DNA from 2 places in the Paenibacillus sp. FSL H8-0260 genome. Region 1 is predicted to be linked to the other one. Evidence: riboswitches for the same ligand, from Rfam matches in the RefSeq annotation. Region 1 holds a riboswitch; the other holds the start of a gene.
The links. Region 1 has a riboswitch for glycine ahead of MHI51_RS30050 (amino acid permease). Riboswitches for the same ligand answer to the same signal wherever they lie in the genome.

Region 1 (16,079 bases):
CAGCAGCAAAATAAGAACTACTATTAAAGCCAACTTCGCTGGCAATGTCGTTAATATTGAAATCTTTCTTCTCCACCAGTAGAGCTGCGGCTCTTTGCAGTCTTAATTGATTTATATAATCTGGAAAGGTCTTCTGCGTATAGCTGTTGAACAGTTTGCTAAAGTACGATGAGCTCATATTGTATTTTTCAGCAAGGGCATCAATGGATAGCGTATTATCGTTAATATGCTCATGGATATACTCGATCGCCTTCATAATGTTGTTTTGCACCGTTAATGAACGGGAAGTTTTTAACTCTAAACAAGCACTGTCGAGCATTGTTTTTAGCAGGGTACTAAGCTCATCAATATTATTGCAGCTTTGCAGCTTCACATAGACATCCAGATAGATGCTACGGTATTCCTTATTTTCTACTATGGAGTTATGCGCTAGCATAGCAGCATCAGCAAGCAAATTGGCTAAATAACTTAAACCTGCTTCATACTCAATATTTTTCACAAGCTCAAGTAAAGCTTCTATATTTTCAAGAGGGATCGTTTGCAATTGGTTGCTTTTAATTAGCTCCAAAATCTTCTGTGTCAACTCATTCGCTTGCCCTTTGGATAGACTACTTGGTGTAAAGGTGTCAAAGATAAAGTACGTCTGCTTGTAGCAAAACAATTTATTTCTTATCAAATGTTGGGCTTGTTCATAGGAATCCGGTAATTGCTGCAAGTTATATGCTATTTGTGAAATGCCTATAGTGATATGAACTTTATAGTTCTCGGCAAGCTTATGAATCATTTGTTCAGCGTATTGCGCCACAACTTGCAGATCGTTTAGTAAAATACCCGACCTCCCTTCGCTGACAATTAGAATGAACTGATTGCTGCTTATAGGATAGGCTTTATAATCTATTTCCTGGCTCCATATTTGTTGCCCGACATTTTGCAAAAGAAGTAAGAGATTATAATCGAGATCTAGAGCAGAAGGTGCAGTAACTTCTACACTGATAACGCGATAATGTCCTTGATCTCCTAGCTTTTCTTGCAGGCTTTTCAGTTCTCGCGGCAGTTGCGGGTCTGCATTTTGTTGACTATAGTTACGCTTTTGAAGAAAATCTATAAATTCATTGCTGCTGTGCCGTGATTCCAAGGCACTCATTTTAGAAAGCGCTTTCGAGATTGTCAGTGATGCTGTTTGTATCTCATCATAATGGTTTCCATGTTCTTGCTCCTCTTCATCATCCTGCTCCGAGTTTCTGAAGGCTGTGTAAATATTGAGCAGCATATGATTAACTGGCTTGTAAACTTTATTAGTGAACACATAACTTAATAATAGCGCAATGAAAATAATGAAGATGGAGAAGATAATAATCGCATTTCTAGCCTTAAGTAATTGTTCAATACTGCTTTGATAGTCCATGACGGAAACGATACTGTATCCTTCATGCCCATTATTTACATACGAAATTACTATATCTTCATCTTTACCCTTATTTTTTGATGAATAGCTGTTATAGCCATCTGTGGCATGCGCTATTTCATTTAGTGTAGTTGGTGCTATGGGATAATTATTGTTTTGTTCAGTTATAATTTGGCTTGTTTGATTATCTACGATTAATATACTGTCAGACTGATCTTCATAGCTGGAAAGAATGCTCTTACGTAATGTTTCCGTATTGGAGACTATGATAATACCACTTTGACTAGTGCCGTATAAGGCTGTGCGCGAGGTTTGAAAAAATACGAGTCGCTGGCTGCCATCTGCTAATGTAATCGGAATAGGATAACGATCCGTCTTAGATTGCAGTACTTGCTTTAAAATATTTTGTTTTTCATTTCGATTAAGATAGTAGTCATCCAGTTCATAAATAATGTCATCCTGATTAAAAAAGAAAATGGAGTTGACGGATTCGTTCGCATTCAAAATCGGGTGTAAGTTATTGCTTATCTCTATCGCGTCCAATACGCTGGTGTTTTCATAGTCATAAATGTAAGAAATAGATTTGGGCATTTTATTAATAAGCTCTGTCAGGCGACGGTATTGATCTAGTTTGCTGTTGTATACGGTACTGATATTTTCCAGCTTATTTCGCAACATGTCGTTAATTTGATTTTTCATATATACATTAAAATATTGGAAGGCCGCAACATTGATAATAATTACAGTAATAATAGAAATGGATAAAAAGTTCATATAGACTTTGAACTTAAAGCTTTTGCGCCATCTATTGGCATATTTACTTACAAATTGTTTGCCTGGATTCAACAGCTTCAATAGCTTCATTCCCTCCTTATATGAAATTATGAAGGAATAGCCTAATTGTGAGTTGATGAATCAGGCTATTCCGATAGTCATATAAGCTTAATTAGTTGCTTTTTTGCTGGAAATGAACTCACTAAATTGTTTTTGATATTCAGCAATAAATTTTTCTAAACCGGCATCACGCAGCTTTTTCAAGGCAGTGTCAATATTGGAGTCATAGTCTTTAAAACCTTGTGATATGGGTTGTATATATTCTTGTTCTACGGCTTGCATTTGAGCGTATTCCGTTTTTACGGGCTCCATGTTGAAGGAGAAGCCAATATCTTTTTGTAGTATCGAGCCTTCGTTCCAATTTTGATACGTACTGATTTGTTCTTCAGTAATATAATCTCTAAATCTTGTGAAATGAATGTTATCAGGCAACCAAGTGTCGAACAATGTATCTTGATTAATAAACTCAATCTGTCCATCAGCAGTTAGGTTATAATCTTTGCCTTCAACGCCATACAGAATAAAGTCTGTCCATTCTTGACTGCTTTGCAGTAAGTTAATTAACTTCACGTAACCCTCGAGTTCAGCACCCTTTACATTAGCCCCAACTGCAAACGCTGTAGAATATGTGCCGCGTGACATTAGTGGTTTTTTCGCAGGATCACCTAAATAGTAGTTTTTGAACACCGCATTAGGGTTAGCTTTGCGTATGGCATCCATATACTCAAATACGCGATAGCTTGCACCCATGCCGAATAATGCTTTGCCTGCAAAAAACGATGAATCTGCTTGTGCAGGATTTGACAAGGCGTAGCTTGGGATAAGACCTTCTTTATTCCATCTGCGGGCGATATCCGCCATTTGTTTGTATTCATCCGATTCATAAAAGCTGTAGACAGTCGGATCTTCCGGCTTGTTGCCATCGGTCATAATAAAGCTATACGGCTGATAAATATTAATGTTCGAATTAATCGAGCCATTGAAGATATTCAAGCTCCAGCCGCGTCCTGAGCCAATCATATCAGGATATTTTTGCTTTGCCAATTTGTAAAATTGCTCAACATCCTCAACGGTTTTCAAATCGGTCATACCGACTTCTTGCAGCAGATCCTCTCGTGCAATAATCACATAATTTTCTCCAGCATTTGGTTTATTGCCGAAAGGTAATGCATATTGCTTTCCGTTGACCTTCCAGATGTCAAACGCTTCATCGCCGCCCGTATTTTTTTTTAAATCGCCAGCATATTTTTCAGCAGCTTCAGTCAAATCAGCGTAATAGCCCTTGGCAACGGATTTTGCCATAAATGCTGTATCGGTATATGTGGCGAATTTTTCGCCGGATGAAAGCATTAGCTCGGTTTTACCAGTTGCATACTCGGTCCATGGTAAATATTGAATACTTACATCGACGTTAATCGCTTGCAGAACCTTGTCATGAAACTCATTTTTCGCAAAATCAGCCATACGTTTTGACTGCTCCCCGTAAAGCACTAACGTTGCTTTGGTCGGCTGATCGCCACTGCCATTATTGTTATTGTTGCTACCAGCTTCGTCCCCTTGCGACTTGCCGCCGCATCCGCTTAAAAGTCCCGCCAGCAGTAAAGATGCAAGCAGTAAGGTGAACCCTTTTCTCGATTTGCCCATAAGAACACTCTCCCAAATTTATATTTAGCCTACTAAAATTCAAATAGGCCTAACTACTATTGTTTTTTCTTATTATCCTTTTACAGCGCCAACAGTAACGCCCTTAACAAAGTACTTTTGTACAAAGGGATACAGCAAGATAATCGGACCAATCGCAATACAGGTAATTGCCATCTTAATCGTTTGCGAGGGCAGAATAACATGGCCTGCCATGGTGCCACTTGGATTGGCTGCAAGGTATTGAATATTGGCCATCATTTTGTACAAGATGTATTGCATCGTATATAGCTCGGGGTTATTATTGAGCATTAATGGTAAATAGAAGTCATTCCAATATTGCAGTGCATAAAATAATGAGATCGTAACAAGCCCCGGTTTGGCTAACGGCAGCATCATTTGCATAAAAATCCGCCCATGACCAGCGCCGTCAATTTGTGCACTTTCCAGCAATTCTTGTGGGATGGACTTGAAGAAATTACGTAGCAGATACATATTGAATACATTTATTGAATAAGGCAAAATCAATGCTGCCAACGAATCCTTCAGGCCGAAAAATTGTGTGGTCACTAAATACCACGGCAACATACCGCTGTTAAACAGCAGAGTAAAGTAAGCGAAGAACGCCAGTTTATTACGGTGCTTAAAATCTTTTACGGAAATGACGTAGGCAAAGCATGCTGTTATCGACACCGATAGTAGTGTGCCAAATATTGTCGTAAACAATGTTATCTTGTAGGCTTTTAAGATCATAAAATCAAGATTGGAAAATACATAACGGTAAGTATCCAATGAGAAATGACGTGGAATAATCGAAAAACCTTGCATAGTGATCGCCATTTCATCAGACAGTGAACCGGAAATCGCTAAAACAATCGGGAACAAGCAGAATAGTGCAAATATTGCTGAGCAGACATAAAAGGCTATATTAGTTAACTTATCAGCATTTGATCGTTTCAAATAGACACCCCCTTAAAATAATGTGGAATCTTTGTCGTACCAGCTTGTAATCTTGTTAGCGATAATAACAAGGAAGAAGCCAAAAACAGATTGATATAACGAAATCGCCGACGCAAACGCCATCTCACCATTTCTTACGCCGCTGCGATAAACAAATACATCGATCAGATCCGTGAAGGGTAACAAAATCGGGTTCATATTCGTCAAGCCGATAATCATATTTAGGTTACCGCGCAGCATATTGCCGACCGATAATAGAAACAAAATAATGATGGTCGGTTTAAGCATAGGAATTGTAATTTTAAAAATTTGCTGAAGTTTACTGGCGCCATCTACCTCGGCGGCTTCATACATGGAGGAATCAAAGCCAGTCAACACACCAAAATAAATAATGGAGTTATAACCTGTACTTTGCCAAATCACCACAATGACCAGAATCGGAATCCAAATCCACGGCGTAGCATAAAAATCATAAGTTGAACCGGTGATGCTTTTAATAATCTGATTTAGAAAGCCTGTTTCATTATTCAAAATTGCATTTAGAATGGAGCCAATAACCATCCAAGACATAAAAAACGGAAAAAACATAATGCTTTGATTAACTTTGACGAATCGGCGACTAGAAATTTCATTGAGCATAATAGCAATCGCTACCGCGAAGATGGTGCCAAATACAAAAAATAAAATATTGAACATTATCGTATTAAATGTCGCCCGCATTGCAGTATCAAAATTGTTAAAGAAAAATTGAAAGTTTTTAAAGATGGGATCTGCCCATGGGCTGTTAAAAATACCTCCGTCAAAGCGATATTCCTTAAACACTAAAATCGACCCTGCCATTGGCAAGTAGGAAAAGGCCAACAGCGCTAATATGCCGGGCAGTGCCATCATATAAAGAAGCCCGTCTTTTTTGAGTGCGCTCATAAACCTATTGCTTGTTTTTTGTCTCAAATAAATTCCCCCTCACTTAGTTGCCATGCATAACAAGCTACCTGTACTCCTCTAATAAAACGCTTTCAAAATCTAAATGAAATACGTACTCCAAATAGTAATCTTTTGGGTCTTAAAGTAAATCGCAATTAGAGGAGAAGCTTTTAAAAACGAGCATTTTACCCTCGTTTAGGCTATTAATTTCTCGCATTTTTATTAAAAATCCGTATTATGTGTTTAAATCCAGCGGTAATTAATGTTATTGACAAAATATTTGACAATGATTAGTATTGAAAAATATTAAAAATGAAGTTAGCGGCATAACAATTAAATAATTCGCAAGCTATGATTGCTATGGATCACACTATAGCAGGAGCAGCTTCTGGAGAGACCGTGGGGGATTCCCCCGGCGCCGAAGGGTTCACAATCTCAGGCAAAAGGACAGAAGAGTACTAGATAATTCATTTGTTATTCTGATCATCGTCAGAATAAAGGAATGTATTTTATTTATTATTCTTAGACCTAAGAGATTGGAGCGTATCCAATCTCTTTTTTGTTATCATTTTTACTTGTACATTTTTTCACATAAGGGGGAGTTTGAAATGGCAGCACAAGAATTAAAGAGAGATTTAGAGAATCGGCATGTTCAGCTCATTGCGATTGGTGGAACCATCGGTACCGGATTATTTTTAGGATCAGGTAAAGCTATACAGCTGGCAGGACCATCCATCATTTTTGCTTATTTAATCGTGGGTATCGCTATTTTTTTTGTGATGAGGGCATTAGGAGAACTTCTGTTGTCTAAAGCAGGTTATCAATCTTTTACAGACATTGCCGAAGACTATCTTGGACCGCGGGCGGCGTTTGTAACCGGATGGACCTATTGGTTTTGTTGGATCATGACGGCTATGGCCGATATTATAGCTGTTGGGGTCTATGTACAATATTGGTTTGATATCCCGCAATGGATACCCGCAGTCATTTGTTTAATTATTTTATTAGGACTCAATTTATTAACGGTAAAAAGCTTTGGCGAATTGGAATTTTGGTTTGCTTTAATTAAAGTAATCACTATTCTCGCTTTGATTGCTATCGGGGTAGTCTTACTGGTGATTGGATTCAAAACAACTACCGGAACCGTTGCGCTCAGTAATATTTGGGCACATGGGGGAGTATTTCCAAACGGCATTTCAGGGTTCCTGCTTTCATTTCAAATGGTTGTGTTTGCTTTTGTGGGTGTGGAATTGGTGGGCGTATCGGCAGCAGAGACCTCCAATCCAGAAAAAACTATCCCATCGGCGATTAATAAAATACCTTTGCGAATTCTATTTTTCTACGTGGGTGCTATTATTGCCTTATTATGCATCAACGCTTGGACAGAACTAAACCCGGCAGAAAGCCCTTTTGTTAAAACATTTAGTTTAGTGGGGATTCCGATTGCCGCGGGGGTTATTAACTTCGTTGTATTAACTTCAGCTGCGTCCGCTTGTAATAGCGGGATGTTCTCAACAAGCCGGATTCTATACAATCTAAGCAGAAATGACCAGGCTCCAGCCAACTTTGCAAAGCTTAATAAAAATCATGTACCAAGTAATGCTTTATTCATATCCACACTTGTCTTATCTGTAGGCGCTTTGTTGAGTAAGCTGATTCCGGAGACGGCTTTTGGCATCGTGACAACAATTAGTGCCATTTGTTTCATCTGGGTTTGGGGCGTCGTTCTAATTTGCCATTTGCGATATAAAAAGACGAAGCCGGAATTGCAGGCCAAATCAAAATTCAAAGCACCGTTTACACCCTTTGTGAATTATGTTGTTCTAGCTTTGTTTGCAATCATACTCATAATTATGCTATTTGCTGATGAAACTCGTCCGGCCTTATTGTTGACGCCTCTATGGTTTATATTATTATTTGTTTTGTATTCGATAAATAGAAGAAAGAGGGAAAGAATAACGCCTGATCCAAGAGCACGTCTCGAAGGTATTCGGACTAACACGGAGATTCGGCATGATTAGTCGGTGAGGATGCTTGGTGATATTACAGTTGGATAGGCAGACATAGAAATCCACCACCGTATACGGTGGTGGATTTTCTCATTAATGAGGTCGATGCTCTTTTTCGAACTTATGTATGCTATCGGGATATTCTTCCATGTTTTTTAATCAGTCTAAAATTATCCTCTATTTAAAATCAACTTTGATTTGTGCTATCTCACTATTCGTGCCAATTCGTAATGGCGGTCCCCAAGTCCCTGCACCAGATGTAACGATGACGTGAGGGCTGTTAGGATTCTTCTGATAGTGGCCATAATCTACTGTAAACATAGCATTGGTGATCAGATTTGCAGGGAATACTTGTCCTTGATGCGTATGTCCGCTAAGTATCAAATCAACGTCATCTGCGTATTCAATCCTATTGGTTGGTTGATGATCCATTACGATAACGGGCATATTTGTATCAATGTCACTCATCACTTCTGAAGTCATTGCTCTGGGGTTCCCTTGATTACCAATCGGTGATGAATCCCTTCTGCCAACAACAACGAATTGATTATCAATAACGACATGCTCATCATTTAGAAGTTTGATATTACTCTTATCTATAAAGTTCACGATCTCATCGTATGAGCGTCCTGCATCATGGTTACCTAAACAAGCATAAACTCCATAGGTTGACTGAATAGTACTTAATAACTCTATTCCTTTGGAAGGGTTAGAGAGCGCATAGTAGTTACCATTAAATATATCTCCTGTCATCAACACCATATCCGGCTGTAGTCCATTAATACGATCAACAACGTCTTCAATAAACTTTACATCATTTACGTAGCCTAAATGTAAGTCGCTGATCAGGACGATATTTAACTGATCTAATGAAGTGTTTTTATGTATTTGGAGCGGATAGGTGACTTCTTTTAAATGATTTGCATTATAAATCCCATAGGACACCAATCCTATGACTAGAATTAATACTATGAACCTTGTATGAAAAATAACACGTGCTGGTGTAGGAGAAGGGAGGACCTTGATCCATTTACTAATTAGTAAGATTACATCTGAAAGGATCAAAAGCAAGAACAAATAGAAGTAGATACCCATCCAATAGTCCCCGAATTGACCAATAAAATTAACAATATTTGAATCGGTCGTCATAGCTGAAGAAGACAATAGTAAATTAATAATGATGGTTAACGCACATAAGCTGTAGATGACTCCATATATGATCCCGTTTATATGTGAAAATATATGTTGTAACCATTTAAAAATCTTTCTCGCAATGTAATAGTTAGTTGCCGCGTACATAGCGAATATAAATAAAAATGCAAATACCATAGGGTACACCATCCTAATGCTTTAGATATCAGAACTAAAGTGAATACAATAATTATAGCAATAATTACTAGTTTCAGAAATTAAATGGGGTATTGAGTTTACAGTTTTTTTCAGTTATTGTTTATTACTATTTCAGCTGATATAATTCTTATTTCGACAATCAATTTAAAAGTGGTGAATTCATGAGAGAGTTCTACAGTCGGGTGAATCGAAAAACCTATTACATATTAATGTTAATGATCATCGTTCTTATGATGTCTGGATTAATACTATCTACTCTAGAGTTAGATGGAATTGATTTTGGTTATATCATTCATTTTTTATGTGTGGCGTTTCTAACGGTTTGTTTATGGATTTACCCTAAGCATGAGACACATACTTTTAGAAAGATTATCATTCTATTTGGATTTGCGTATTTTTATACGCTATTCTTTTTATATCCTCAAACTTGGACTACCTATATCCTCATTTGTCTTATTCCTGCACTCTCTATTCTATTTTTTGATTTAAAATTGTTCTATTTTTCCTTCATTATAAATGGAATACTGATGGTAATTACATTTGGCTATATCCTCTTGATTGATAGAGGGGATCTATATACATATTTACATTATGATATTCTAGGGAATTTCATTAATATAATAGCGGTTCAAGTGTTATTATTTTTCATTTTTCAAATATCATTTAAACGGATGAAAAAACAGCAGCTTTATTATGAACAATTACAGCAATCTGAGCGCTTAAAGATGGTTGGACAATTGACAGCTGCCGTTGCGCATGAAATTAGAAATCCAGTGACAGTGGTTAGAGGTTTTTTACAGTTTTTTGATGAGGATCCTTCATTTGATGATCCTATGAAAAGAAAATTTAAATTAATGATTGATGAATTGAACACAGTAGAACAGATTATCTCGCAATTTCTAACCCTTTCAAAGCCAAATGGAGAACAAAAACTAGAAAAAGTAGATGTGAAGGATGTTATTGAGAGTGTCACAGGATTGCTCCATTCCTACGCAATGTTATCTGATAATCAAATTGTTACCTATGTAGAAGAAGACTGCAAGATCTCTATTAATAAAATTGAATTTAAGCAGCTGCTTATTAATATAATAAAAAATGCTTTAGAGGCTTCGGATGTTGGTAGATCTGTCTCTATTATGGCGAATAGGAACAATAATTTTATTGAGATAACAATCATCGATGAAGGAAGCGGGATGTCGGAAGCTGAGGTTAAGTCGCTAGGGACTCCTTTTTATTCATTAAAAAGTAATGGAACAGGTTTAGGATTAATGATTTGCTTTAATATCGTAGAAAAGTACGGCGGGGAAATTTACTATAGTAGTTCTGAAGGTAAGGGGACAACAGCTACTATCCGCTTTTTATCTATAAATGACCAGTAAAACGGAACATTCTTTCCGTTGAAAGAAGGGGATTACCTCAAGCCTTCGGCCGGAGAGGTAATCCCCTTTTCCTAGATAAATATGTTTATGTTTGCTGCGCTAACGATTATTTTAGAGGGATTTTGATCTCCAGTTGCTTGTTATAATTTTTAACTACATTGCCTTTGGCATCTACTTTATAAGCCCCGGTGTTGCCTTTTTCAAATACGGCTTGATACGGTCTGATAATCAGATATTCTGCCGCTGAGCTAGGTGCTTCGAACAATAAATCTTCAGAAACCGTATTTTGAGTTGCTGCAACAGAATCCCTTGCAATAAATTCTAATTCATTTCCCAGATTATCATAAATGTCATATCCTAAAGCCTGCGCTTGGGTGGCAACCCCCTTAATCGCTAAAGCGATACGCACAGAAGTCTCTCCCGCAGCAACACGGGTGGTTTTGATTTCAAATTGGTTGTCTTTCTTTATAGCAGGCAGCTGAATGTTACGCACTAATGCTGCTTGCTTGAGAGAAAATTTAAGTACATACGGTTCATCGATTCCGTTAAGCTTCACATGGATACTCAATTCAGAGGAAGCCAGGTTTGCCTTTTGTTGCTCAGTTAGCCATCCGGTCTGCAATACAACAACCGCCTTGTTGGCATCACCGTCACTGATCCAGCGAGGTGTTTTTAAATCCATGCCTCCTGGTTGAGTGAGCTTGGCGTCTATTCCCACAATAGTACCTTCTGCAAGATAGGGCTCACCTTTATCATTTAAAGTTACTCCTGCGAGCATTCCTGAAAATAACGATCCCTCACGGCTCAGGTCGATCTTAATATAGTTACCATCAAACTGCGCACTGCCCTTTAAAGTAAGCTGATCGTGTGAATCGGCCATTTTTGTTGTATTCAGGGAAGCTTCAACAGCGGGTTGAGCACTGGATGCTTGGGTTAAAGCTGGCATTCCCAACGCTCCTAGGCATACAGCAGCACTTAAAATTACAGACATCTTCTTAGTCATTTTTTTCATGATATTATCAAGCTCCTTAATTTTTATTTAACTAGCACGTTTATCTCTAGACCGTCAATATAATGCTTCACTGGGTTTCCAGAACTGTCTGTTTTAAATGCTCCATTCTTACTTTGTGGGTTCTCAAACTCATAAAGATAGCCACGGATTGTGAGCATATTAGGGTGTTTCTCAAATGGCTCAGTAAGCAAATCGACATTAAGTGACCTATTGGAAGTCGAGAGGACTTTCTGTGAAATATCTTTCAGCACCTGTCCTTGTTGATCCTTTACTTCAAAGCCCACTAAACTCAATGCTGCATGGTCTTCGTTTGTATCCTGTTCCAGCATGAGCGACAGGCGTGTCGTTAATGGACTATATTCCAGCTTTTTCAGGATCAAACTCCATCCTCCAACTTGTGCGCGTATATCAGGTGTAGAAATTTTATTAATCGTAGCCTTCCGCGCAGGAATTTGGAGAACAAACGGTTCATCCATACCGTTTAAGCCAAGAGTTACGGTCAATACAAATCGATCAGGAAAAGGTTTGTTGGAGATTCCGGAATTCGAGGAATCCACTAGTCTAAAAATAGCTGTGTTGCTTTCCGCACCTTCTATCCAGCTTAGAAACGGCATAGCTTTCCAGAGACCATCAGAAAATTGCTCCAGGGAAGCGCCGTCGATCAATACTTCTGCAGAGGTTATTGCACCTTTCGCTAAAAAAGGCTTCCCATCCGCTCCAATCGTTACTCCGGCTAGCTTACCTTCCAGTTTTTCTCCCTCACGCTTCACCGAGAATGCCAACCGGCTGCCATCAAATACAGCCTCTTCGGCAGACAAGGTGATCCCTTCATGGGTATCACTGCTGTTTAGACGGGAAGTCAGTCCCAGACGCTGGGCCGCTTGTAACCCTATATCATCTGCCCGTTCAAAAATACCGCCTATCAAGGGAAGCTGCTTGAGCGCATTGGCCAACGTAGGCGGATAGATAGCCGTTAGCATAACACTTAACAATATCGCCGCAGTCACAGCAGCTGTGATTTTTGGATATATCCGCTTTTTCTTTTCCTTTTCCACAGGATCCTGGACAATGGTGGCCAGCGATGCATAAATCGAATCCTGCCGTGATCGTAGTAAAGGAGGAAGCTCCTGTATATTAGCTTTCCCTAGCTCCCTGATCTGCTTTTCTAAATTGTTATTATTCATTAGCAAGACCCTCCTCCCGCACAGGATGTATCTGTTTGGACAACAATCTCCGTGCGCGATGAAGTCGTGCCCTGACCGCTCCCTCGGAGATGTCGAGCACATCTGCAATCTGCTTAATGGATAAATCGTCATAATAAAAAAGCACGATAGCAAGCCGCAGGGATTCGTCCAACTGATTAATGAAGCTTTGCAGGTCTACGTTGCCTGAATCTTCAAAATGCACATAGGAAACGACCGGTTCCTCGGGAATTTCCGCCACAGCTATAGTTCGTTCTCGCATACGAAGTAACTGATTGCATTCATTAATCAGGATGCGTATAACCCAGGTTTTAAAAAACTTAGGCTGTTTAAGGTTGGCCAACCCTTTATACACCTTCAGTGTTGTTTCCTGAAGAGCATCCGCGCAATCTTCATCTTTTAGCAGAATGGTTTTGGCTAATCTGTACAACTGGGATTCCAGTTGCCTGAAAAGACGGGTAAACGCCTCGTGGTCGCCTTTCTGCGCTTTTTTGATATCCAGTTCGTTTTCCAGCAAATGATTTTTCCTCCTTGAGGGCCCTCTGTATAATTAGATGGAGAAGACATCCAAAAAGTTATATTTAGGATAAAATTCATTCTCCTGCACAAATCACTTACCTCGGTAGTAGTATAAAATCCATGCAATTCATTGTTTTTGGCAAAGATGGAGAGGTTAATAGAAAGGGGGGGACTTCAAGTGGATAAACTGAAATAAATTCAGGAATTACCACCTTATCAGAAGAGAAGTAGTGGGGTAATCCTGAATTAAAAAGTGTATACATATACCTTGGTACGCAGTGTGTCCGTGCATGTTATGGTACGGACAGGCTGCATGCCTGGAAGGGCAAAACAAATGCTAATGACCACTGCGCCCGGCAGTAGCTCACGCTTGAACTTGTCCCCCAGCCGTTTCATCGCTCCGGGAAATAAGTAACAAAGAACAATATCTGCATGCTCGTAAGAGCTGCTATAAATATCCCCACGTACATAACGAAGCCTTCCGCGGAGCAGATTCTGGCTTTCGTCTGCTCGCAGCATACGTGTGCCGAACCTAGCAAGCAGCTGGGATGTCCACAAGGGAATACTGGAATTTTCAATGCCGGTCAGCCTTTTGCCTGGACATTGGCGAATAACATCCATGCCAAGTGTTCCCCAACCCGATCCCGCCTCCACAATGCTGCTATATCCCGGAATCCGATTCACCTCAACGGCAACAGCCGAGCGTACAGATTTTGACGTAGGCATCGGCGATATCCCGTTTCTCCAGCTCACCAGCACAATCGACACCATGGATAACAAGGCTGCGAAGGCGATGAGCCAAGCGATGGCTTGAATCACGATCAATACTACCATTCCTTCTTCATCTGCTAGAAGTTGGCTTCAAATTCTCTTACTTTCTCCCAGCATTTCGTTTATTAACTTCATATGGATAAAGATCCTGAATTTCCTTGCTTTCAATATCTTGACCTACATAAAAAATCAGAGTGGGATCATTTGCTGGATGGGCATAAGAAAGATAAGTGCGATGTATAAAATCAAAGTCCATCTTACCCAGCTGGAAATCGAGTTGATATTTATCTTCTAAATAGACTTCAAATTGCTTTTTTAAAGCCAGAGACTTCCACGGAAGTCCAAAGAATAAAAAGTAGGTTCCTATAAGAAATATCAAAAAAATTAAGAGGAAAAGCGACTTTTTACTGAGAATGGTATGTTTTATAATTTATAACCCTCCCTAGCGTTTATTCTACATGAACTTTGCTGGACATATCAAAATCAACCTCTTCAAGAAATTCAATAACTTCTCCATTGGGACTATGAATGATCGCGTTTTTTATTAGAAGAGGCGGTTCGCCCAGAGACAGAGAGTCCGGTGCTATAAAAGCCTTTGCCCCATGTGCAAGGGCTTTTTGATACATCTCCTCTACATTATCTACATAGAAGGCAAGGTGTAATAACGCTCCGTGCGCTATATCTTCATCAGACAAGGCTTTTTTTCCTTGAGCGGCGATGACTGCATCATTATCAAAAATCTCAATACAGGTTCTGCGGTCAGGCGAAATCAGCATGGAGGCTTCTTTGATCTGAAAGGATGGCAGACTCCAATGATGACCTAGCTTGAATCCTAAAACGTCAATATAGAATGAAATAGTTGCTTTATAGTCTTTAGCTTGAATCGCTACATGTGCAAGGCCTTTTACACTCATTTATAATCGCTCCCAACTTTAATATATACTTATTATAGTTGTATTAAAATATGAGATATATATATAAGATAAGTGTTTTGTAGTAATATGGTTATTAAATTTAAGGTATTTTAGTGGAATAAGTTTATTTTATAAAATGGGTTTAGGAGGCGCTTGCTATGGAACAGCTTGTGGATGAGATTGATAAAAAGATTATGCAATTACTTCAGTACAATGCCCGAATGTCCATTTCACAAATCAGTAAAGAGGTTTCGATGTCACAACCCTCTGTTAAAGAACGAATGATCAAGTTGGAGGAAAGGAATATCATTTCTGGGTATCATACAGCTTTTAATCTACGAGATCTGGATCGGGGCACAACTACGTTTATTCTATTAAAAACAGAACATTGCCAAGAGATTACGGATTTTTGCAAATATGCTATGGAAGTTACCGATTTATATCGGATTAGCGGAGAATATAATTACCTCATAAAGGTGCAAACCGCGTCGATTGAGGAGTTAGCTGAATTCCAAGACAACCTTATAAAGTTTGGACCTTCAAAATCTCATATCAGTCTAAAAAATATATTGGAAAACAGGGTGTTGCTCTAAAGCCCATTTTCCAAATACAATATCTAGTAACCGCTTTCATTCCGTTGTAGAATGGATGAAAACAACGTTAGCATTAACTCGGATACAAGGGAGCATGGGTATGGAGAGGTTTTTATTCAGTAAAAAGTATATTCCGTTCACCTATAAGATGATGATACCGTACCTCATTCTAGTATTGCTGACAGATGTATTGGTGGGTTATATAGCTTATACGATGCTCGTAGAGTCCAGAACGGAAATGGCGGAAACGAATGTCCGGACAGCTTTGAAGCAGACGAGGAACAATATCGAATATCAGACAGATGAAATCAAACGAATGACTAACTCGCTGTTTCTCAATACGAATTTTCAGAATGCTCTGCAGTTTAGGGGAGATGCATTGGAAAACATGCTCAAAATGAGGGATGATATCGTTCCTTATATGAAAGCCCCTCTGCAATTGTATGGGAACAATTTGAGACTTGTGCTCTATACCGCGAATGAGACGATGCTTGAAATCCCCGGTGATGATATGTCTGTACCTATCGGTAGAAGCGATTATTATATTCTTTCTGATCAGGTTATTG
Region 2 (16,079 bases), 430 kb from region 1:
TGATGTTTCACTCATCGCCTTCTCCATCGAATCAGTGATCCGATCACCATACATGATTACACGACCCTCAGAGTTACGAGCCGCACGGCCAATCGTCTGAATTAGTGAACGTTCGGAACGAAGGAACCCTTCTTTATCGGCATCGAGAATTGCAACTAAAGATACCTCCGGTAAGTCGAGACCTTCTCTCAGGAGGTTAATCCCTACCAGTACATGGAACGTACCGAGACGAAGATCCCGCAAGATCGCCATCCGTTCCAGTGTTTTGATGTCAGAGTGCATATAACGAACCTTAATCCCGATTTCCTTAAAGTAGTCTGTCAGATCCTCCGACATCTTCTTCGTCAAAGTGGTAACGAGTACACGTTCATCGCGTTCGACCCGGTCACGGATTTCGCTAATCAGATCATCAATCTGACCTTCTGTAGGACGGACCTCGATGATTGGATCCAATAAACCAGTCGGACGGATAATCTGCTGCACCATAGTTTCGCAGTGTTCCATTTCATAAGGTCCAGGTGTCGCGGAAACGTAAATGATCTGGTTTACTTTATCTTCGAACTCTTCGAACTGAAGCGGACGGTTATCCAGTGCAGAAGGCAGACGGAAACCATGCTCTACCAACACTGTTTTACGCGCCCGGTCACCGTTATACATCGCCCGAATTTGCGGAAGGGTAACATGGGATTCATCTACGACGATTAACATATCATCAGGAAAATAATCCATTAACGTATATGGAGTTGCTCCCGGTTCCCTGAAGGTTAGTGGCCCGGAATAGTTCTCGATCCCCGAACAGAAACCCACTTCCTTCATCATTTCAATGTCGTAACGTGTCCGTTGTTCCAAACGTTGCGCTTCCAGAAGCTTGCCTGCGTCACGAAGCACGGTCAACCGCTCTTCTAGCTCCCGTTCAATATTGACTATTGCTACACGCATCGTTTCTTCCTTGGTAACAAAGTGAGAAGCCGGAAAAATGGCGACATGATCGCGTTCACCGATCAATTCGCCCGTTAAAACATCTATTTCAGTGATCCGCTCAATCTCATCCCCAAACAATTCAACACGAATCGCATGTTCACCCTGAGAGGCCGGGAAGATCTCAACCACATCACCACGTACACGGAATGTTCCGCGTACAAAATTGATATCATTGCGCTGGTATTGAATATCCACCAGTCTGCTCAGAATCTCATTGCGCGGTTTCTCCATCCCAACCCGCAAGGACAACAGCAAGCTTCCGTATTCCATTGGTGAACCGAGACCGTAAATACAAGACACACTCGCTACAATAATAACGTCACGCCGTTCGAACAAGGAGCTTGTCGCGGAGTGGCGAAGTTTATCAATCTCTTCGTTAATACTGGAATCTTTCTCAATATAAGTATCGGAGGAGGGAATATACGCCTCTGGTTGGTAATAGTCGTAGTAGCTGACGAAATAGTCTACCGAATTATTCGGGAAAAACTCCTTAAACTCACTTGCCAGCTGGGCAGCGAGTGTCTTGTTATGCGCAATAACCAGCGTGGGGCGATTTAATTTGGAAATAACTTGCGCGACAGTAAAGGTCTTCCCTGTACCTGTCGCTCCCAGCAGCGTCTGGTGCTTCTTACCCTGCCGGATGCCTTGTAGTAATTCATCTATGGCATGAGGCTGATCGCCCTGGGGTGTATACTCGGACTCCAATTCAAAAGTCTTCGTACTGACGACAATATCACTCATTTGCCCGTCTCCCCTCTATCGTCTAAACTAGATTAATATATTATAATTGTTGTCTGAATCTTCTCTCTCCATACGACAGTAAAAAATATGGAAGATAAGAATATGTGTTCCCGTTCATTATACAGTGTTGCTTAGATCGATGCAAACCATAATACACAGAAATGTTAGGAGCTTGAAGCATGGATATTACCGCAATAATCGGCCTAGTGGCCGGACTGGCTGCGCTAATCGGCGGCTACCTCTGGGAAGGCGGAAGCCTTTCCGGACTGCTGCAGCTTAATGCAGCTTTGATTGTATTTGGAGGTACGATTGCTGCCGTAATGATCAGCTTCCCGGCAGCTAAGCTACGCTCCATTCCCGCCGCTCTGCGCATGGCTTTTGGCCGCAATCCTGAACGTGATGAAGAGAAAGCAGAAGAGCTTATCGCAATGGCCACAGTGGCCCGCCGCGGCGGCGTTTTAATGCTCGAAAAACAAGCGGAACTACATCCTGATCCTTTTACACGCGAAGGACTGTTGCTTATCGTCGATGGCACTGACCCTGAGCAGGTAAGACAGATTTTGGAATTGGAAATGGATGCGAAAGAATTGAAGCATGAAAGCTACGCCAAGATTTTTGAAGCCGCTGGCGGATATGCTCCAACGATGGGGATCATCGGTACAGTTATGGGACTCATTAGGGTACTGGGCAACCTTACGGACCCATCAAATCTAGGTACCTCTATCGCAGTAGCGTTCACTGCAACACTGTACGGAGTAGCCATCGCTAATCTAATATTTTTACCCATTGCTTCCAAAATCAAATCCCGCAGCCAAAGTGAGCTGCATAGCATGGAGATGCTGCTAGTAGGCATTCTTTCTCTACAGAACGGGGATCATCCGCTGCTGGTGCGTAAAAAACTGAACTCCTTCATTTCAGACACCACCACAGATGACCGTGCAGAAGCAAGAGGTTTTATATGAGACAAAGAGACCGGCGCAAACGGCGGGTAGAGAATCGAGAAAGCCGTGATCGTTGGATGATTACTTACGCTGATCTAATTACACTTTTACTTATATTTTTCGTTATATTGTATGCGATGAGCAGCCTGGACACTGACAAATATAATATCGTAACCAGCTCTTTATCCGAGACTTTCAAGTCGAGCAGCACTGTTCTTGAAGGCGGGGACGGTATTTTAGATGCTGGAAAGACTCCTGACAACAAACCAGAGAGTACAGATGGGAATGGAAATGCGAACGCAACTGCAAAACCAAATGACGGTTCTGATGAACAAACGGAGAATGAAACACCTTCAGCACGGGAGTTGGCATTTCGAGAACAAGAGGCGAAGCTTGCTGAGTTAATGGGTGTGATCACCCACTATGTGGAGGAGAATAATCTCGGTGAACAAATATTTGTAGCCGACAAACCGCAGGGCATAGAAATCACGCTCAGCGACCGTTTTCTTTTTGATGTGGGTAAAGCAGATGTGAAGTCACCAGCCCTTCCAGCTCTTCAGCAGTTGTCTGGCTTATTCAAAGATATCGGGGCAACGATCAGCATTGAAGGACATACGGATAATACACCAGTGTCATCAGCTTCACGTTATAACGACAATTGGGAGCTATCGGGTGCTCGTGCGCTTTCTGTGCTGCGCTTTTTCTTAGATAATGAAGGACTGAACCCGGACACTTTTCAATATGCAGGTTATGCCGATACCCGACCAACAGCAGATAATACTACGGTAGCAGGCAAACAGAAAAATCGACGCGTAGAGATCATTGTACTTCGACAGCTTCAAGAGGTGGAATAAAAGTTTGCGCTCAGAGCTAAGTTCGGCAGCAGGGGCAATGGCAATTACCACATTGAGCTAACAAGGGGCTTCATCCAATTTAATTAGGGAAAACCTCCCTGATTATTCACCTATTATCGTATCCAATCGCGGAATGAGGGAATTTCTCCCTGATTATTACTCTTTTTAGTCTGAAATAGTGGTTTTACCGAGATGATTAGGGAGGAATTTCCTAAAACCCTAACTCTCACGCTATAATCGTCTAAAATGAGGGAGGTTTTCCCTAATTCCATACTCCACTAGACCCTCAAACCACTCGATTGGGTTTAGGAATACTCGCACAATCTACATAAGAAACACAAACAGCAAGTCCCCGAATCACAGAAACTTGCTGCTAAAAATATCACACTTGATCAGACTATTTTCCGTCCCCGATTTCCAATTATTCAGCAACTAACGCGCTATAACCAGCTGCATCTAACAGACCTTTTACAGCATCAGCATACTCTCCATCAACTTCAATCTCAAAAATCCAACCCCCGCCATACGGCTGATCATTGATAAGCTCCGGACTAGCTTCTAATCCATCATTCACCTTGGTAACCGTCCCAGAGACGGGCGAATACAACTCCGATACCGTCTTAACGGATTCGATACTGCCTACGCTGTCACCGGCCGAAATGGTCGATCCTACCTCAGGAAACTCAACAAATACGATGTCGCCTAATAAATGCTGAGCATGGTCCGTAATCCCAACACGTACTACTCGCCCTTCTACTTGCTGTGCCCATTCATGCTCTTCGCTGTAAAGAAGGTTGTCTAATACTTCACTCATTTCAAGCCGCCTCATTTCCAATTTGGAGTTCTAAATTTAGTTATAGCCTAAGTTATCCCGGCTCACAATGTCAATATTACTAACAGGAAATTTAAATTTGTCATTTTTTCGACGTTTTCTTGTTGACAGCGCCCGACTATACCCGTTTAATGGAGACATACAAGAAGAAATGACGTTGTCGTCTTTTTATAGACAATAACCGTTTCTCGAAGAAATATAATTGCGGATGATGGCATAGGGAGAGACTGTCTCACTTGAAGACGGCGCCGAAGGAGTAAGCCCTAACAGGGGTGAATCTCTCAGGCAAAAGGACCTTTGTCGGACGTATCTCTGGAGAGCATCAGACGCAAGGCTAGATGCGTCAGATCACCAACGGGGAAACCTGCAAGCTAGTTACGGCAGGGTAACTCTCAGGTACAAAGGACAGAGCAGAAAGCGATTTGTGCATTTATGCATGATTGCTTCTGCCTGTCCTTTTTTCGTATGTAATCAGATCAAGGGGAGTGACGACATGGATGCTTTGAGAAGAACACCTTTTTATGATCTCTATTCCGCTTATACGGAGTCCAGGTGCATTGACTTCGGTGGCTGGGAGCTGCCAGTACAGTTTACAGGTATCGTGAAAGAGCACGAAGCCGTTCGCCAGCAGGCTGGGCTGTTCGATGTCTCGCATATGGGTGAATTCATGGTGATTGGGAGCGGTGCAGAAGACTTTTTGCAAAAAATGACAACCAATGATGTCAGCCGCCTTACAGATGGTGCGGCGCAATATACGCTGCTCTGTTATCCAAATGGCGGAGTTGTCGACGACCTACTCGTGTATCGCCTAAGCGAAGGGCATTATATGCTCGTCGTTAATGCCTCCAACATCGACAAAGACTTCCAGTGGCTGCAAGAGCATTTGACCTCTGAATTCGGCGAAGTCACGCTCACTAATGTCTCTGACGAGACGCTTTTGCTCGCCTTGCAGGGTCCTCTGGCAGAGACCATTCTCGCGGAAGTTACGGATGCTCCTATTTCAGCACTCAAGCCTTTCCATTTCATCGAACGCGCCACCGTTTGCGGTGTAGAGGTACTTATCTCCCGTACGGGTTATACCGGTGAAGATGGCTTCGAGATTTACGCTCCGCTGGAAGGTGCAGAAACGTTATGGAACGGACTGCTTGCAGCAGGCGCGCCCCACGGATTAACACCTGCTGGACTGGGTGCACGGGATACCCTGCGTTTTGAGGCGAAATTACCACTGTACGGTCAGGAGCTATCTGCTGACATCACCCCGCTTGAAGCAGGAGTACAGTTCTTCGTGAAGCTGGACAAAATAGACTTTATCGGACGCGATGCACTAATACAGCAAAAAGAAGCTGGCATTCCCCGTCGCCTTGTCGGCCTAGAAATGATTGATCGAGGCATTCCACGCTCCCATTATCCTGTTTGGGCAGATGGGGTTAAGATTGGTGAGGTCACAACCGGAACGCAGTCCCCTACGCTGAAACGTAACCTGGGGTTGGCATTGCTTGATGCTGCTTACAGTGAAATAGGCACAGAGGTTTACGTGGAGATACGAGGTAAGCAGCTTAAGGCTGTAGTGATTAAGGCCCCTTTTTACAAGTATAAACGCCTTTAGCGTCCATATAAGGACGGTGAGCTTTTAAGCGAGAAATAGAAGGATAAAGTATAGCGTGAAAATTGTACTTTCTTATATTTTAAAAAAGCCAAGGAGTGAAACCTTAATGAAGCACCGTTATCTGCCCATGACAGAACAGGACCGCGTAGAGATGATGGAGACCGTCGGGATTCAGTCTATAGATGAGCTGTTCTCCGATATTCCTGAAGCGGTACGTTACCAAGGCACTATGCCGATGTCTGAACCACTCGATGAATACGCCCTGCTGCGCCACATGAAAGGTTTGGCTGACCAAAATGCCGACTTTGATTCTCACGCCAGCTTCCTCGGCGCCGGATTATACGATCATCACATCCCTGTGGTCATCAACCATGTCATTTCCCGTTCTGAATTCTACACTGCCTACACTCCTTATCAACCGGAGATCAGCCAAGGTGAGCTGCAAGCGATCTTCGAATTCCAATCCTACATTTGCGAACTAACCGGTATGAAAGTTGCCAATGCCAGTATGTATGATGGCGCTACAGCTTTATCCGAAGCAGCGGTTCTCGCGGCTGGTGCTACCAAACGCAAAAAATTAATCGTCTCCCGTACCGTTCATCCTGAGGCTCGCCAAGTGCTACGTACTTCGGCTAATGCTTGGGGTCTGGAGGTGGTGGAGATTGACTATAAAGACGGTGTTACCGATCAAGCTAAACTTGCTGAAGCTATCGATGGTGATACTGCCGCAGTACTGGTGCAATCGCCTAACTTCTTCGGCAGCATTGAGGATCTTCGCTCGGTTGAGCCGCTGATTCACGCGGTTAAAGGTCTTCTTGTAGTCAGCGCCAACCCAATAGCTCTTGGTGTACTTGAAACTCCGGGCAAACTTGGAGCCGACATCGTAGTCGGTGATGCTCAGCCACTCGGTATTCCAGCTTCTCTCGGGGGTCCAACTTGCGGATTCTTTGCCGTAGCTGATCACCTGATGCGCCGCATGCCAGGCCGGATCGTTGGCCAAACGGTAGACCGTAATGGTAAACGTGGCTTCGTTCTTACACTTCAAGCGCGTGAACAGCATATTCGTCGTGAAAAAGCGACATCGAATATCTGCTCCAATCAGGCGCTGCTGGCTCTCTGCGCATCCGTCTATTTGTCCGTTATGGGCAAAGAAGGCATGCGGGAAGTAGGCGAACTGAACATTCGCAAAAGTCATTACGCCGCTAATAAACTTAGCGGACTAACAGGTGCTGAACTTGCCTTCTCCTCCCCATTCTTTAACGAATTTGTCGTGAAGCTTCCTGAAGGCTGCAGCGTGAGCGCTATTAATTCGAAGCTACTGAAGGACGGTTATCTCGGCGGTTATGATCTGGGTCGTGATTATCCTGAACTTGCTGGACATATGCTGGTTGCCGTAACGGAAAAAAGAAGCAAAACCGAAATCGACCAATTCGCTAGCGCACTGGAGGGCTGTTTATGAAACCGGAGCAAAGTCTAATTTTTGAATTAAGCCGTCCCGGCCGTTCGGCCTATTCTTTGCCACTATGCGATGTGCCGCAGGAAGAAACCTTGGAGTCCCTGATTCCATCAGATTTACTCCGTAGCGAACCCGTCGTACTTCCAGAAGTATCGGAAGTGGATGTCATTCGCCACTACACTTCTCTTTCACGTCGCAACTTTGGTGTAGACAATGGCTTCTATCCACTCGGTTCATGCACGATGAAATACAATCCGAAGATTAACGAAGATGTTGCCCGCTTCTCCGGCTTCGCCAAAATTCATCCCTACCAACCGGAAGAAAGTATTCAAGGCGCACTGGAATTAATGTATACCCTGCAAAATGATCTGTCCGCGCTGACGGGCATGGATGCAGTATCTTTACAGCCTGCCGCAGGTGCGCATGGTGAATGGACCGGCCTCATGATGATCCGCGCCTACCATGAAAGTCGCGGCGAGACGCGTACTAAGGTTATCGTGCCGGATTCCTCGCACGGAACCAATCCTGCTAGTGCCTCAGCAGCAGGACTTGAAACGATCACGATCCCTTCCACAGATAAAGGAATGGTCGATCTTGAAGCATTGAAAGCAGCCGTCGGTAGCGACACAGCCGCGCTGATGCTAACTAACCCAAGCACACTCGGCTTGTTCGAAACCCAAATCGTCGAGATTGCTGAGATCGTGCATGAAGCAGGCGGCCTACTCTATTACGATGGAGCCAACTCCAATGCCATTATGGGCATTACCCGCCCTGGCGACATGGGCTTTGACGTTGTGCATCTGAACTTGCACAAGACAATGAGCACCCCACATGGTGGTGGCGGCCCTGGAGCCGGACCAGTCGGCGTAAAATCTATCCTCATTCCATTATTGCCACAACCTACTGTGGTGAAGAATGAAGATAGTAGCTTCTCACTTCACTTCGGTGGTCCTGAATCCATTGGACGTGTGAAAGCTTTTTACGGAAACTTTGGTATTCTGGTTCGTGCCTATGCCTATATCCGCACCTATGGTCCAGACGGACTGCGTGAGGTATCCGAAAATGCCGTGCTGAATGCAAACTATATGATGCACCGTCTGGCGCCGTATTTCGAAATCCCATATCCGGGTGTATGTAAGCATGAATTCGTGATGTCCGGCAAAAACCTCAAGCAATATGGCGTGCGCACCTTAGACGTCGCTAAACGATTGCTCGACTTTGGCTACCACCCGCCAACCGTGTACTTCCCTTTGACTGTTGAGGAATGCATGATGATCGAGCCGACGGAAACCGAAAGTAAAGAAACACTGGACGGCTTCATCGATACGATGATTCAGATTGTGAAAGAAGCGCAGGAGACACCGGAAATCGTAATCAACGCACCGCATACTACAGAGATTAGCCGTTTGGATGAGACACAGGCTGCGCGTAAGCCGGTTTTGAATTGTTCTTGCGGGTAAGGATAATGTCCTCCTCTAAGAAAAATTCTCTCGGAGTCTCTCGAAGATGTAACCGAATCCTTCATTAGGTGGCTACTATTCTTGCAATAATAGAAGCCAAATCAGATAAGTTAGAGTTCCAAGCAAACCAAAAATGCGGCTGTCTTTCAAAGTCATGAAGACTTCGAGACAGCCGCTGCCTATATCTAGTATGTAAGTAAGACCAGAAAAAGTTAAGCTTGATGTCTAGTCCGCCAGTTTTTTTACAAACTGCTTCCTTTCATTCACACGTAGCTTCGTATAAATATTCTTTACAATATTTCTTACCGTTCCTTCACTGATGCCCAGTTCACCCGAAATATGCAGAGCTCCTTTTTCTGACAACCACAAGTGAGCAACCTCTCTCTCTCTTGCAGTAAGTCTGTATTCTTGAAATCTGGCTTCTAGGTCCTGCTTCCTCAAATCAGAACTCTCCAACCATCTTCTGCTAATATTGTCCGTTATTTGTTGTATAAAAGGGATCGCAAATCGTGATGAATTCTGCGATTCTGCTCACCTCACTATGTACCAGTTGTACCATTGCATTATGATAGTGCGGTTCTAACTCTCCATCACTATATTTCAAGACCACTAAGTATGTTACAAGCTTTCATTTTTACACAAAGCACAATAATCGATAAAAGTAAATATCTAACAGGGGATATATAACTTTTTTTATCACAGCACTATTGTTGTATTTGTAAGTGCTTGATAAGTTGAACAGTTAGGAGATCATGAATATGAACATGCTTGATAACCTGATAATTGAAAAGAATAAAAAACTTCACTTCGAAAACATGGCTGTCTACCAGGCGAAAATGAATTCTGAAAATGTTGGATCAAATAAGCATCAATTAGTGCGTCGGTAATCTGCCGTCTTGACAACTTATAATGAGGAGTGGGAATGAATGAACAATATCAAATTCTTATTCAGTAACTTGAGCAGTTACGTTGATAAGAATCCTATCGTTGGATTACTTATACTTATTATATTTGTTGGTAGTTGTTCTTTACTTATCTTTAATACAGGTAAGAACGTCGGGGAATTATTATATTCATTGAAAAAATAAAATTTTTAATCATTTAATAAATGCTTTACAGGCGATTTTATGGCATTCACAAAATATCATTGCGTCAAACAATACGACATCAAAGATTGCGGAGCATCCTGTCTTGCGACCATCTCCAACCGATGCTGAACTCATCACTTATTATTCAGTCCTATGGTCTAGCCAGATTGCACACAAAAATATAGTACAACAACTCGAAGAAAAACTGGCTAGTTATAAGCCGGAAGCCAATGAAATTGATTTTGAATACTCAGAACTAAAAGAGCAGCGATTGGAACTCGTACGCGTCTCCCAGGATAATGATACTCTCCTAAAAAACAGGTTAATCTCAGCGGCTCAGGCAGATCAGAACAAGCTGGATTTACTAAACTTAAATCAGCAATTCGATAAGCAAAAAGTAAAGTACGGTTTATTCCAAGCAAAAGTTACTTTGGCTCTTAGTGGAGTTATCCTCTAATAACCATTAATTTATCATTCATAACCCAAAGGAGATATCACAAGATGAAAACCATATCTAGCCTAATCGCAGCAACTCTTCTTTCTACCGCTATCGCCTGGCCTGTCCATGCCGCAGAGAAGCCAATCTCCATTCAGATCAATCAGCAACAGCTCGCACTGAAGGGACAGTCTCCCTTCAATGATAATGGTACAATTGTCGTTCCTTTTCGTCCGGTTTTTGAAAAACTAGGACTTTCAATCGATTGGAATCAAACCACAGGTACCATAACGGGTACTAAGGAAGGGCTTACGATTACACTGCAACTAGGTAGTAAGCAGGCCAGCATCAATGGTGTTATAACCCAACTTTCTGTTGCCCCTAAGCTCATCAATAATTCCACTTACATTCCGCTGCGCTTCGTTGGGGAGGCTACAGGTAATGAAGTCTCCTGGAATGCACACTCGAAGACAGTAACCATTACAGGCAAGACTAATCAGGTAAATCCGCAGGAAATCAATGCTTTTTTTGAAAAATACGTAACCTATACCAACAATGAGAATTATGAAGGGTTCATGAGCCTAATCGATAGCAAGTCTCCTCTTGTGGTCATCGGGCCACAAATTAAGAGCCAAATGGAACAATACGATCTGACCACTTCACTTGATCAATTAGAGGTTATCAGCCTTCAACCCACAGAGGCTACGATTCACACCGTTGAAACGACTACACACCTCAGCGGTCCATTCACCTTAGACAATACCTCTGAATATATTTATAGCTTAACGCGTACCGCCAGCACTGAAGACTGGAAAATCAACAACCTGCAGATTAAAGGCGTACAATATATCCTCCCAGATAAACTGCTGAACGCTAAGCCAGCTGTGACGAAGGCGGATGAAACGGATATATTAGCTGTGCTTAAGAGCAACTTGGACTATACCAATGCAGAGAATATTCAAGGTGTGCTATCTACTATTGATCCTGAGTCCCCTGCTCTCGAACAAACCAAACAGCTCTTCAGCCAAATTTTCACAGCCTATGATCTAAAGTTCACTCTGGAATCTGCCAAAATCATTCATTATACCCAGGATACCGCAGCCGTATATATGGTTCAGACGAGCATCAAGCTTAAGGGTCCTGACTTTCAGGATAACCGCTCCACCTCTGTCACAACGCTGAAGAAATCCAAATCAGGCAAATGGATGCTGGATCAGACCTATCCGATTAGTGTAGACAAGCTGACTCCATAATTATAAGGATCTGTAACAAAACAAAAAACGGCAAGCCCCATAACCCCGGAGGCTTGCCGTTTGCTTATTTAAAGCGCCGGATCTTCAGTCTTACCCGCTCCCCCCCACAATCGCCAATCTTTACGTGACATATAACTTTAAAAATCCTATGTACAAATAAATGTTTAGAACTTCATTTATCCAAATTTATAACATAAGTATCTCAATCAATTCCCATCTCTCGCTGATATTCAGCTTACTATAAATACTCTTAACGATATTCCGCACAGTCCCCTCTTTCACATTAAGGTCATTGGAAATTTGCAACGCACCCTTTCTTAGCGACCAATGATAGGCTACCTCCCTTTCTCTAGGCGATAATCGATACGAATCACACTTTTCCTGAAATCTGTGTTCAATTAGCTTTGGGCTTTTTTCCTTCAACTTCAAAACAATCTTTTCGGATAATTGCTTAATAAAGAGGATCGAAAAACCCAGTTGTCTCTCGGCTTCAAATGAGATGTCGATGTATCCACATATAAAACCATTTATCATTATAGGAGCGCATACACAATTCCACTCTTTAAACATTGGATTACTATGCTCTTTTCCACGCACTACTGCAATTGACTTGACCTCCATCGCTAAAGAAACTGCATTCACTCCAGAGAATTGCTTCGAGAGGTTAGTTCCATTCCTAATTCCAAAATGATCTATTTTCTCCTGAAACATTTCGAATGGACTAACAATATTAATAATATTACCGGCTCGATCTGTTAAGAAAAAGACAAAGGGCAATAAGAGAAATTCTGTTACTTCCGCCAATTCTGAATGCAATACTTCAACCAATATCTCGTAGGGAACCAGCTCTTCAATAGAAAAGGATTTTTCTGTTTTGATGTTACTCCAGGGTTGGCAAAATTCACACACAGAATTATTGGATTTTTTATCTACATCATCTACCGTAAACCAGGCACGTTCGCATTCAAGAATATCCAAACAGTAAAATCTCCTAACTAATGGTATTTTTAAAACAGAGCATAGCACTCCATACAAAGGAAAACAATGACATAAGTCGTTAGGATTGTGAGAGATTAGCAAGATTTAAAATGATTATTAACAAGAACATTTCACTGTCCTGTATCCTTGAAGTTTCGCAAAAAAGAACAGAGCATAATAATTAACACTTGTCTATATCCTACCTAGGACATAGACAAAATCCAATTTTTCTATAAAAATTAGGATGTACGTCGATCAGAGGGAAAATAAAACAATGGAGATACTTATATCTGCTACCCTGAAAGGAATGAATTCCATCAAGAGTTTAGTAGGGATTTTCAGTAGAAAGTATACAAAGTCTATTCCATTTTTACTTTTGTTTTCATTATTTATATTGGCATTTTCTGCGGTAAATAGAATATTTCCAATAATATCTTTCTTAATAATTATGTTAAATGCTCTGTACATTGTTGTGAAAATAGCAATATTTAAAATTAAAAAATAAATATTTATTTCAGGGGGGTGATATTGCAATCTGGCAAAGCGCCTTTCAGCCTTTCCTAAACAAAGTTTTGGCTATTAGTGTAGACAAGTTAACTCCATAATTATAAGAATTTGTAACAAAACAAAAAAAACGGCAAGCCCCATTAACCCGGAGGCTTGCCGTTTACTTATTTAAAGCGCCGGAGCATTAGTCTTTTCTGCTCCTTTACGCTCTTTTGCCGATTTACGGAAGTAGAACAACTCGTAAATCGCCGGCACTACAATCAGCGTAAGCAGTGTTGCTGCGGTTAAACCGCCAATGACTACAATCGCCAAGCTTTGCGAGACGATGCTGCCCATCTCGGCATGGCCGAACAGCAGCGGTGTCATGGCGCAGATGGTGGCAATCGCCGTCATGAGAATCGGACGCATCCGTGTTCCGGCAGCTTCTAGAATAGCCTCGTGGATACTCATATTGGCTTCATTTTGCTTAATCCGGTCAATGAGCACAATGGCATTCGTAACAACAATACCTATTAACATCAACGCCCCGAACAGAGCTGTGAAGTCAGGCGTTACACCGGACACGATAAGTCCAACAATCGCACCAATCGCTGCGAGCGGTAAGGAGAACATAATCGCCAGTGGAGCCCGAAGGGTTTTAAAGGTGAGTACCATAATCAGATAGACCAACCCGATGGAGATCAATGCCGTCATGCCCAAGTCGTTGAAATCCTCTGACTGATCAACTGACGCTCCGCCTGCAAATAAGGTCACGCCTTTCGGAAGTGTAAGACTATCGGTTTCTTTTTTAATATTCGCACCGATCTCAGACACCTTTTTCGGATCAACCTCTGCTGTAATTCGTACATACGGCTTCCCATCTTTATGGAACAACATTGCCGGTTCATTCCGAACCTCGTAAGTTGCGAGCTGAGACAGTGGCTTCGGCCCCTCAGCCGTCATGAGCGTCAGCGCTTTTAAATCCTGCTCCGTTTGCGGCTGAACCATAGGATCTAACACTACACCTGCTGCATCACCATCGAGCTCAATTTGCCCCATTGGAATCGGATTAAGCATCGCTGACAGCTGCATTGAAATCTCTTGCGCATTACTTTGCGCCGGATCTACCTTAAAGGAAAATACAGGTTTCGTGTCCTCCATATTGCTGCTGACTTTTTGAATTCCCTCTACGGTCTTCAGCTTAGCGGTGACTTCTGTTGCTACAGTAGTAATATCCGCAAGATTATCTCCGACAATATCAATATATTCACTGGTAGAGCTGGATCCCATCATACTCATTTGGTTAGCAACAACTGTTGCTCCAGTGTATGAATCTTTTACCTCACGAACATGATCAATAAAAGCCTGAGCATCTGCACCTTTTTTCATAACAACGATATAGTCCACTAAGGTTTCAGAGGTAACACTCCCCCACTTAGCGGCGTCCGCACTATTCCCTGATTGCATGATTACCGTTTCTGCTTGTGGCTGCTTCATCAAATCTTGTTCTAACTGCTTTCCCTTTTCCAAAATATCTTTGACAGGAACATCCTTCGGATAATTCATCTGAACAGAAACATAGCTGGCATCCGAAGCATCGAGCGCCCCTTTGGGCATAGTCACATAAGCAGCAATGGAGCCAATCAGAAGCAGGAGACCCAACGATAAGCTAACCCATTTACGGCGAAGATTCCAGTCCAGAAAGCGGATAAACCATTTAGAAGGTTCGTGTTCTTTCATTGATGTTCTTCTCAGCAGCCATGAGCTTAAAAGAGGAACAACCGTCAAAGCTACTACGAGTGAAGTAAGCAATGAATAGGTCACTGTTAAAGCAAACGGCAGTAAGAAAGCTTGCAAACTACCACGCAAGAGACCCATCGGCAGAAATACTGCTACGGTAGCAATGGTTGATGAGGTAATCGCTCTAGCCACTTCCCCAGTTGCACTAATAATCATTTCACGGGAAAAGGGTTCTTTTTGCAGCCTACGGTAAATGTTCTCAATCACCACGATACTATCATCGACCAAACGGCCTACCGCAACCGCGACTCCCCCGAGTGTAATGATATTCAAGCTTATGCCGGAAATATTCAGCAGATATAAGGTGACTGCTAACGAAAGTGGGATGGATACTGCCGTAATCAGAGTAGCCCGCAGGTTACGCAGGAACAACAGAATCACAATCGTCGCAAATAATGCACCTAGCAATACCTCACGCATCATACTGTTCACCGAGCTAACTACCATATCCGATGTACTGAATACCACTGCTGCTTCTGCATTAGGAATGGTTGTATTAATATGATTTACGGCAGCCTGAATGTTATCTCCGACACTGACTGCATTCGCATTAGCCTCTTTGGTCACTATGGCGAATAGAACGTCTTTCCCGTTCGAACGGCTGACACTTTCCTGATCCTGCTTCAATTCGACAGCAGCGATATCCTGTAGCTTAACGCCCGCAGATACAGGAAGCTTTTTCAAAGTATCCATACTATCTATCGTAGAAACTACGTTAACATTGCCGGTCTGACCACCAATCGTTTGCTCCCCAAGGGATGCCGATACATTACGTCCTTGAAGTAAACCTAATACTTGTGGAGTCGTGACTCCCTTCTCAGCCATTAATTTCGGGTCCAGCTTAACGCTGACCTGCGGAGTTACCTTACCATATAAAGCAACGTTCGCTACCCCTTCAGCTTTTTGCATCTCTGGAATGATAGTTTCTTCCGCAAGCTTAAGATTCTCTTTAGTCAGGCCTTCGTCAAAAGCAAGAGTAACCTGTGATACAGGAATCATGGAGGTATTCAACTGAAGTACAAAAGGAGCCATTACCCCTTCCGGGAACTTCAATGAATCGACGACCTTCTGGACCTCCTGCGCAGCATCCTTCATATTCGTTTTCGAATCATAAAAAATATTTACCTGCGCATATCCGTCTCCGGAAGTGGACAGTATTTCCTTCTT

Region 2: it holds a riboswitch for glycine, as region 1 does, so the genes downstream of both, gcvT (glycine cleavage system aminomethyltransferase GcvT) here and MHI51_RS30050 (amino acid permease) in region 1, are expected to answer to the same signal.

The regions. Positions count from the first base shown of each region.
Region 1 covers NZ_CP150298.1:6,753,210-6,769,288, reverse strand. Annotated here, with positions in the region: gene MHI51_RS30070 (helix-turn-helix domain-containing protein) at 1-2,269, opposite strand, end outside; gene MHI51_RS30065 (DUF3502 domain-containing protein) at 2,348-3,883, opposite strand; gene MHI51_RS30060 (carbohydrate ABC transporter permease) at 3,956-4,840, opposite strand; gene MHI51_RS30055 (ABC transporter permease subunit) at 4,853-5,791, opposite strand; glycine riboswitch at 6,143-6,225, shown strand; gene MHI51_RS30050 (amino acid permease) at 6,373-7,785, shown strand; gene MHI51_RS30045 (metallophosphoesterase) at 7,951-9,102, opposite strand; gene MHI51_RS30040 (HAMP domain-containing sensor histidine kinase) at 9,285-10,502, shown strand; gene MHI51_RS30035 (DUF5643 domain-containing protein) at 10,609-11,514, opposite strand; gene MHI51_RS30030 (DUF4179 domain-containing protein) at 11,538-12,698, opposite strand; gene MHI51_RS30025 (sigma-70 family RNA polymerase sigma factor) at 12,691-13,233, opposite strand; gene MHI51_RS30020 (class I SAM-dependent methyltransferase) at 13,482-14,069, opposite strand; gene MHI51_RS30015 (VOC family protein) at 14,456-14,920, opposite strand; gene MHI51_RS30010 (Lrp/AsnC family transcriptional regulator) at 15,079-15,513, shown strand; gene MHI51_RS30005 (sensor histidine kinase) at 15,614-16,079, shown strand, end outside.
Region 2 covers NZ_CP150298.1:6,319,788-6,335,866, forward strand. Annotated here, with positions in the region: gene uvrB (excinuclease ABC subunit UvrB) at 1-1,722, opposite strand, end outside; gene MHI51_RS28175 (flagellar motor protein) at 1,902-2,684, shown strand; gene MHI51_RS28180 (flagellar motor protein MotB) at 2,681-3,517, shown strand; gene gcvH (glycine cleavage system protein GcvH) at 3,939-4,331, opposite strand; glycine riboswitch at 4,558-4,656, shown strand; gene gcvT (glycine cleavage system aminomethyltransferase GcvT) at 4,843-5,955, shown strand; gene gcvPA (aminomethyl-transferring glycine dehydrogenase subunit GcvPA) at 6,062-7,414, shown strand; gene gcvPB (aminomethyl-transferring glycine dehydrogenase subunit GcvPB) at 7,411-8,871, shown strand; gene MHI51_RS28205 (response regulator transcription factor) at 9,097-9,312, opposite strand; gene MHI51_RS28210 (hypothetical protein) at 9,630-9,758, shown strand; gene MHI51_RS28215 (hypothetical protein) at 10,063-10,416, shown strand; gene MHI51_RS28220 (copper amine oxidase N-terminal domain-containing protein) at 10,461-11,648, shown strand; gene MHI51_RS28225 (helix-turn-helix transcriptional regulator) at 11,835-12,626, opposite strand; gene MHI51_RS28230 (efflux RND transporter permease subunit) at 13,302-16,079, opposite strand, start outside.